DNA from 2 places in the Clostridium cochlearium genome. Region 2 is predicted to be linked to the other one. Evidence: riboswitches for the same ligand, from Rfam matches in the RefSeq annotation. Region 2 holds a riboswitch; the other holds the start of a gene.
What was found. A riboswitch is a leader RNA that binds a small molecule or an ion and turns the genes downstream of it on or off. The one in region 2 is predicted to bind lysine.
Positions count from the first base shown of each region.

Region 1: linked by a shared signal. The riboswitch ahead of CKV72_RS02205 (Na+/H+ antiporter NhaC family protein) and the one ahead of lysA (diaminopimelate decarboxylase) in region 2 are both predicted to bind lysine.

Region 1 is NZ_LT906477.1:456,359-460,814, forward strand. It holds gene CKV72_RS02195 (alanine/glycine:cation symporter family protein) at 1-907, shown strand, start outside; gene glsA (glutaminase A) at 1,225-2,142, shown strand; lysine riboswitch at 2,207-2,383, shown strand; gene CKV72_RS02205 (Na+/H+ antiporter NhaC family protein) at 2,529-4,289, shown strand; gene CKV72_RS02210 (DUF378 domain-containing protein) at 4,322-4,456, opposite strand, start outside.
Region 2 is NZ_LT906477.1:2,133,631-2,138,086, forward strand. It holds gene CKV72_RS10475 (glycoside hydrolase family 94 protein) at 1-1,212, opposite strand, end outside; gene lysA (diaminopimelate decarboxylase) at 1,256-2,554, opposite strand; lysine riboswitch at 2,633-2,800, opposite strand; gene CKV72_RS10485 (M18 family aminopeptidase) at 2,867-4,159, opposite strand; gene CKV72_RS10490 (cation diffusion facilitator family transporter) at 4,268-4,456, shown strand, end outside.

The DNA.
Region 1 (4,456 bases), 760 kb from region 2:
TGTATTTTGGTCTATTATATTTATGATAATGATGTTCATAGGAGGATTTGTACAATCTAATTCAGCAGCAGAAGTTGTATATGAAACATTTAAAGTAAATAGAATGGTAGTTGGAATTATATTTGCTGTACTAACAGCTATAGTAATTTTAGGTGGAATAAAAACTATAGGAAAATTTGCAGAAAAAATAATACCAACAATGACCCTTATATATGTTGCAGCAGGATTAATAGTTATATTCTTAAATGCAAATCAAATAATACCTTCTTTCCAAAAAATATTTGCAGATGCTTTTAAAGGTAGTGCAGCAGTAGGTGGATTTGCAGGAGCAACTATACTTGCAGCTATGAGAAATGGATTTGCAAGAGGAGTTTATTCAAATGAATCAGGTATGGGAACAGCACCGGTAGCCCATTCTTCAGCTACAACTTCCTATGCAGCTAAGCAAGGATTATGGGGTATATTTGAAGTTTTTGTAACATCAATTGTAATTTGTACAATGACAGCTCTTATCATATTAACTAGTGGAGTATTAGAAACTGGTAAAGAAGGTGCAGTTTTAACTGCTACAGCTTTCGGAAGTTCATTAGGATTTACTGGTAAATTAATTGTAACTGTCTGTGTAGTTCTATTTGCATTTACAACTGTATTAGTAGATGGATACTATTCTGAAACAGGACTTCTATATGCTTCAAAAACTAATAAAATGTTAAAAGCATTTAGAATATTATATTGTTTAGGTTTAATATATGGATCTATAGGTGGATTAAAGGTTGTATGGGGACTATTTGACTTCTTCATGGCCTTTGAAGTAATAGTAAACTTAATGGTTCTTGTAAAATTAAGAAAAGTAGTAGTAGAAGAAACAGAATTATACTTTAATAGTGATGAAGTAAAGAATGCATAATTTTATATTAAAAGTTTTAAAATAAATAATATTATATTAATTATTAATTTTAAAAATAAAATAAAAACTGAATTTAAGATAAATAAAATAGTCATTATCTAAGGTAGTAGATAGTGACTATTTTGTTAAAAAAGTATTAATCTAAAAGTAAAAACCATATAAAAATAATAAATATATAAAAAATATACAACAATATTAAATGATTGTTGTAAAAAATAGTTAAGTATTAACATATAAATAATTTTGAAAATTTGTTTAACAGCATACATGCATATATAATAAAATTAATGAATATGGAGATTTGAGGAGGACAAGTGATGCAAAATAAGATTGAAAAGATAATTAAAGAATGTAGAAAATACACAAAACAAGGGGAAGTGGCCTCATACATACCAGAACTTAAAAAAGCAAACAAAGATGCATTAGGTATATACATAGATAAACTTGATGGTAATGAATTTTATGCAGGAGATTATGAAACAAAGTTTACTATACAAAGTATATCAAAGGTTATTTCTTTAATTATAGCTATAATGGATAATGGAATGGAAAAGGTATTGTCAAAAGTTGGTGTAGAACCCTCAGCATATTCTTTTAATTCAATTGTCACATTAGAAGTAAAAAATGCTAATAAACCTTTAAATCCAATGATAAATGCTGGAGCTATAGCTACGGTGTCATTAATAAAGGGAGATAGTCCTGAGGAAGTTATAGGAAAAATATTAGATTTTACAAAAAAGATTACAGGAAATGAAGATATAAAAGTAAATGAAGCTGTATATCAATCAGAAAAAAGAACAGGAGATAGAAACAGATCATTGGCATATTTTATGAAAGGTACAGGGGTTATTGAAAAAGATGTTGAAAAGGTTTTAGATGCATATTTTCAACAATGTTCCATAGAAGTAACTTGTAAAGATATAGCTAAGATAGGTTCTTTTTTAGCTAACGATGGAGTATTACCTTCTACAGGAGAGAGAATTGTACCTAAAGAAGTAACAAGAGTAGTGAAGGCTGTTATGGCTACCTGTGGAATGTATGATGCTTCAGGAAGCTTTGCAGTTAAAGTAGGAATACCTTCCAAATCTGGAGTTGGTGGAGGAATAATGGCAACGGTTCCTGGTAAAATGGGAATAGGTGTAGTAGGACCGTCATTGGATGAAAAAGGAAATAGTATAGCAGGAATTAAAGTTTTAGAACAATTATCTGAAGAATTAGATTTAAGCATATTTTAAAAAAAACTTGATAAAATAAACAATAAATGATATACTTTGATTTAAACATAGATACAAGTGAATATAGAAGGGTAGAGGCGCGGTATTTAAGAGTACCTGTAACAGATATAAGCAAGATGATGTGCAGTGAAAGGAAATATCGCCGAAGCATACAGTTAAAGCTTTAATACTGTATGACTGGTCTTATTTAGAATATGAATAAGATTGTCACAAAGTAAATTTGTGGAGGGCTATCATTCAATGGAAAACACTCTTAAAGTGTATAAATATTACACTCCTTGATTGATAACACTCAAGGAGTGTTTTTATTATTGGATGTACTCTTCTCCTCAAAAGATATTCACTAAAATTAATTATAAAAATATTTAAGGGGGAGAAAGAAAGTTATGAAAAATAAGAAGACGATTATCTTAACTGTGTGTCTTATGTTATTGGTTTTAACAGGAAGTACGGTATTTGCAGCGGAGGTGGATCCAGCACAATTGAATGCAGATAAATTTGGATTCTTAACACTATTACCACCTCTTATAGCTATAGTGTTGGCGTTTATAACTAAAAATGTTGTATTATCATTATCTTTAGGGGTTTTTTCAGGTACATTTTTATTACAATTACAAGGTAAAAATATATTTGGAGCAATATTAAATGGATTTTTAGATATAATAAATAAAGTATTAGGTTCTCTATCAGATCCTTGGAATGCAGGTATAATACTTCAATGTATGACTATAGGAGGTCTTATAGCCTTAGTATCTAAAATGGGTGGAGCTAAAGCAGTTGCAGAAAGCTTAGCTAAAAGAGCCAAAAGTCCAACTAGTGCTCAAATAATAACGTGGTTTTTAGGATTGCTTGTATTCTTTGATGACTATGCAAACTCTTTAATAGTTGGTCCAATTATGAGACCAGTATCAGATAAGATGAAAATATCTAGGGAAAAACAAGCATTTATAGTAGATTCTACAGCAGCACCTATATCAGGGATAGCTCTTATATCTACTTGGGTAGGATATGAAATTAGTTTAATAAAAGATGCGTATACTACCATAGGACAAGATGTAAATGCTTATGGAGTATTTATAGATACAATACCATATAGATTTTATAACATATTAATACTTATATTTATAGTTGCTTCAGCTGTAATGTTAAGAGATTATGGTCCTATGCTTAAAGCAGAGGTAAGAGCTAGAACAACAGGTAAAGTTTTAGGAGATGGTGCAAAACCTATGGTATCTTCAGAGGCTACAGGTCTTGAACCTAAGGAAAATATAAAATTAAGTGTATGGAATGCAATAATACCTATAGGAGTTTTATTAATTGGTGCTTTTGCAGGTTTTTATTTTAATGGATATAATGCAATTATGGGTGGCGAAGATGAGGCTTTAAAAGCGATATTTATATCAAGTCCATATTCTTTTGCAGCAATAAGAGAGGCCTTTGGAGCATCTGATGCTAGTGTAGTTTTATTCCAAGCAGCTTTATTTGCAAGTATAGTAGCTATGATTATGGGAGTAGCACAAAAAATATTTACTATAGAAGAAGCAGTAGATACTTGGGTTGAAGGTATGAAATCTTTAGTAATTACAGGTGTAATATTACTATTAGCATGGTCTTTAAGTAGTGTTATAAAAGAATTAGGAACAGCTAAATTTTTAGTAACAATACTTTCCGATACATTACCTGCTTTTATATTACCATCTATTATATTTATAATGGGTGCCATAATATCCTTTGCTACAGGAACATCTTATGGAACAATGGGTATATTAATGCCTCTTACAATTCCATTAGCATTTAGCTTAGGTGGGGGAGATTCTCAATATATTATTGTAAATGCAAGTGCAGTTTTAACTGGGGCCATATTTGGAGACCACTGTTCACCTATTTCAGACACAACTATATTATCCTCTATGGGAACAGCATGTGACCATTTAGAACACGTTAAAACTCAAATGTGGTATTCATTAACAGTTGCAGCTATTACAATATTATTTGGATACATTCCTTCAGGATTTGGTCTTAGTGTATCAATAGTTTTACCTATAGCAATAATTGCAACAGTATTAACACTTTATTTATTAGGAAAACCTATTGAAGAGATAAGTAAAGTAAAAGATTTTTCTAATGAAGTTGCAACTTCAAAATAGTAATTTAAAATAGGTTGACCTTTTAGGTCTACCTATTTTTCTTGTTGTTCAGTAACTCCTCTATCTCTAGCAAAAAATGAAATTGAATACAAGCCTGCTATACCTACTAGTACATATACTATTCTAGTAAATGTAGTCATGTTGCCGAATAATGTAGCAACTAGGTC
Region 2 (4,456 bases):
ATAATAGTTAGTTTTCTTATCTAAATTCAAACTATCAATTTTACTAATTCCTATATCTTTATGTTTCAATTTTTCCTTTAAACAACCTATTCCGTTATCTATTATGTAATATCCAACGTGATTTAAATAAGTTTTATCCCTTTGTTCTACATTTTCTTTTGCACATTCAATAGCTTTTCTAGCTATAAAACCTTCTCCCAAATTGGTTTTTTTAGCTATTCTTTCTATTTTATTTCTATAATAATCTTTTGATTTAAAATCCATACTTTTATATACATTAGCTGGATCAGTATTAAGTATATAATCTAATTTACTTAGCTTTTCAAAGGATGTATTCCAATTAATTATTCCTACTTCCCTTATAGATGTAATATTATTACCTAATATCATTTTAAAAAAAGCCTGATTTTTATGCTCTACTAGTATAATATCTTTTATATTTTTATCTTCCATATCTAATTTTTCATTTATCCAATTATAAATTGTTTGATTTTCAATAGAATTATTTCTTATTCCTTTAATTAAAGCTTCTACAAAATATAAGGAGAAATCTTCATCTCTCCTTATTGCACCATTTATAGCATTTTCATTGTTTTCATTTTGCAATAAAGTTTCTACTAATTTTTTTGCTCTGTTTTTTTCTTTTTGTGCATAAACCATTTCTTTTACGATTTTTGAGATACTATTTATACATGCTATTTTTAGCATAGTAGGAAGTGCCCAAAGTTCGCTACTCGTTAAAACAGTATGTTTCTGAAAATCTTCTATGTATTTTTCTATATTTTCTTTAGTAAGTTTTCCATTATTTTGTTTTACTATTTTTTTTGCTACATAATAAATTCTAGGGTAACATTTCATATATCCACTTTTGATATTAGGAATATTTCGATAATACATTTCTCTGACATCATTTTTTATATTTTTATATTCTTTTTCTATTAAATATAAATTATCTAATAACCAATCTCCTGCTGGTATAATTTCTCCCCTATTTTTAAATTCATCATTTAAATAAATATACCCTTTTAATATATCTTTATAACTTTTATCTAATGTATTTTTAAGTTTATATTTACATCTAAACACAGTGGTATTATTAGGACATTCTTCTTCAAATTTTAAATAGTCCATTTTATTCACCTTCCTGATAAAATAGTTAATGTTACTCAAGTTATTATTTCCAATAACAAAAAAAATATAAGGCAATCTCATAAATTATGAAATTACCTTATATTTTTTACTTTACTAAAATTATTTACAGATTTAATTCATTTTTAAGCATATCATCAAAGCTTTCTCTTTTACACATTAGTTTAGTTCTTCCGTTCTTAACTAATACAACAGCTGGTTTAGTAATTTTATTATAATTGCTAGCCATAGAATATCCATAGGCTCCTACAGAAGGTATTGCTAATATATCTCCACTCTTACATTTACTTATATATGCATCCTTTATTACTATATCCCCTGTTTCACAACACTTTCCTGCTATAGTAACTAATTCTCTTTCTTCACTATTCATGTTATTAGCGATTTCACATTCATACTTTGCTTCATAAAGAGCTGGCCTTATATTGTCATTCATTCCTCCATCTATAGATACATATTTCCTAACTCCTGGTATATCCTTTATAGCACCTATAGTATAAATTAATGTAGCTGCATTACCTATTATAGATCTTCCTGGCTCTATACCTAGCATAGGAAGTTTAATTCCTAATTCCTTTGATTTATTTATAGCTCTTTTTAATATTGCTTCACAATATTCTTTAGTTTCTTTTGGCTTATCTTCCTTTGTATAATATATTCCAAAGCCTCCTCCTAAATCAACTTCATTTATTTCATAATCGTATTTATCCTTAATTTCTCTTAATATTTCAAACATAACATCTACAGCTTCTTCATAGGGAGTTGTTTCAAAAATTTGTGATCCTATATGACAATGAATTCCTGATAAATTTATATTGGGTAAGTTTATAGCCTTTTCCACTGCCTTATAAACCTCTTGGTTCACCATTGAAAATCCAAATTTTGAATCCACTTGGCCTGTTTTTATATAATCATGAGTATGTGCCTCTATTCCTGGAGTAATTCTTAATAATATACTTTGTTTTATTCCCTTTTTTCCTGCCATTTCATTAATGTTATTCATTTCATAAAAATTATCTACAACAAACCTTCCGACCCCAAGTTCTATACCCATTTCTATTTCATCTAAAGTTTTATTATTTCCATGAAAATAAATCTTCTCCATTGGAAAATTAGCTTTTAGTGCAGTATATAATTCTCCAGAGGAAACAACATCTAAGAATAATCCTTCTTCTTTTATTATTTGGCACATTGCAATAGTCAAAAATGCTTTCCCTGCATAAGCTACTTTATTTCCATACTTTTCAACTCCAAAATTATTATAATATTCTTTGCATCTGCCCCTTAAAAATTCCTCATCTATTACATATAATGGAGTGCCATATTCATCTTTTAAATTTTTACAACTTACTCCCCCAATATATAAATTATTATCTCTTACTTCCATTGTTCCAAATAGCCTCACCTTTTATCCACTCCTTAATTTATAAAAAATAAATTGCAGCTAAGAGTTCAATCATAGCTGCAATATTTTCAACTTACTGACCTCTGTAGCTCAACACTTTTTAAAGTGACAGCTTTACACATATTTTATGCAAAGCCAGAAAATAGATTGCCCCTCTATTTTCTTCGGCTATAATTCCTTTTCCTATCTATCATTACTTGGCAGTTTAAGATAAGTACTCTTAATTATAGCTCCTCTACCCTGAGTAAAATAATTATTAAATTTGTTTAAACTAGTGTATCATATAAAACATGTTATTTCAACATAATTAAACTATAAGTTGTAAAATTCTTCAAAAGATTTAGTTATATAATAATGATCTTTAACTCCACCAAATTCTCTTATAGAATGCATAGCTAATATAGGACTTCCTATATCTACAGAATTTATATTTAAATGTGTAGATGATATAGGTCCTATAGTAGATCCTCCCCTTTCATCAGATCTATTAGTAAATATTTGATAAGGAACATTAGCTTTTTCACATATTTGTTTATATATTGCAGAAGATATAGCATCAGATGTATAACTTTGTCTTTCGCTTACTTTTATTACTGGTCCTTTATTTATCATTGGTTTATTAATAGGATCTGCTTTTTCCGGAGATGAAGGATGTACTGCATGAGCTAAATCCGCTGATATTAAAAAGGATCTTGATAATGCTCTAAAGTATGCTTCCCTACCCTTTTCTTCTTTTTCTACGATTCTTTCTAATATATTTGATAATAATGGTGAATCTGCTCCTTGCTTAGTAGAACTTCCAACTTCCTCATTATCAAAACAAACTAGTGCATTGGTAGCTTTAGACACTTTAGAATTTAATATGGCTTTGAGTCCCGCATGAACCATAGCTAAATTATCTAATCTAGAGCTAGAAATAAATTCATTATTTAGTCCCATTAAAGTGCCTTTATCAAATTCATATAAGGACAATTCATAACTTATAATTTTTTCATTATCTAAATTTAATTCTTTTTTTATAATTTCTTCTAATATTCCCTCCCTCAAATCTTCTCCTTCTACTGTCATTAAAGGAAGAATATCTTTTTGGGGATTTAGTTCTATTCCTTTATTTACACTTTTATTCATATGTATAGCTAAATTGGGAATTATAAATAAAGGTTTATTTATATTTATAAACTTTTCTTTCGGTTCTAAAAGATTATCTCCTTTTAAAGTTATTCTTCCAGCTATAGATAGAGGTCTATCCATCCAGGTATTTAATATAGGTCCCCCATAAACTTCTGTATTTAATCTTAAATATTTATCTTTATCTAAAACTTCACCATAAGGCTTTACTTTAAAACAAGGGAAATCTGTATGAGCACCTATAATTTTAAATCCATTGTCACTAATTTTTTCTTTTCCTATAACAAAAGCTATAAATGCAGAATTATTTTTTTTAATAAAATATTTACCTTCCCTTTGTAAATGCCATTTTTCATATTCCTTTAATTCTGTAAAACCTTGAGATAACAAGATTTTTTCTACATTATTTACAACGTGAAATGCTGTAGGACTTTTATATATAAAATCTAAAAGATCTTTTGCATTATGAACTTCCATTACTTATTCCTCCTAATAATTTTATATTTAAAGACTATCATAATTGATTTCTTTCATCAAATATATCATAATTAACCTGTAAAATAAATTTTAAGTGAGGTTTTTATAATGATATCTAAATTTCTTGTTAAAACTTTTATTAAAGATTTTAAAAACATAGAAGATAAAAAAGTTAGAAATTCCTATGGATTTCTTGGAAGTATAGTTGGTATAATTTCCAATACCCTTTTATTTATTATAAAAATATTAGTTGGTATAATTTCTAATAGTATTTCTGTTACTGCAGATGCTTTTAAT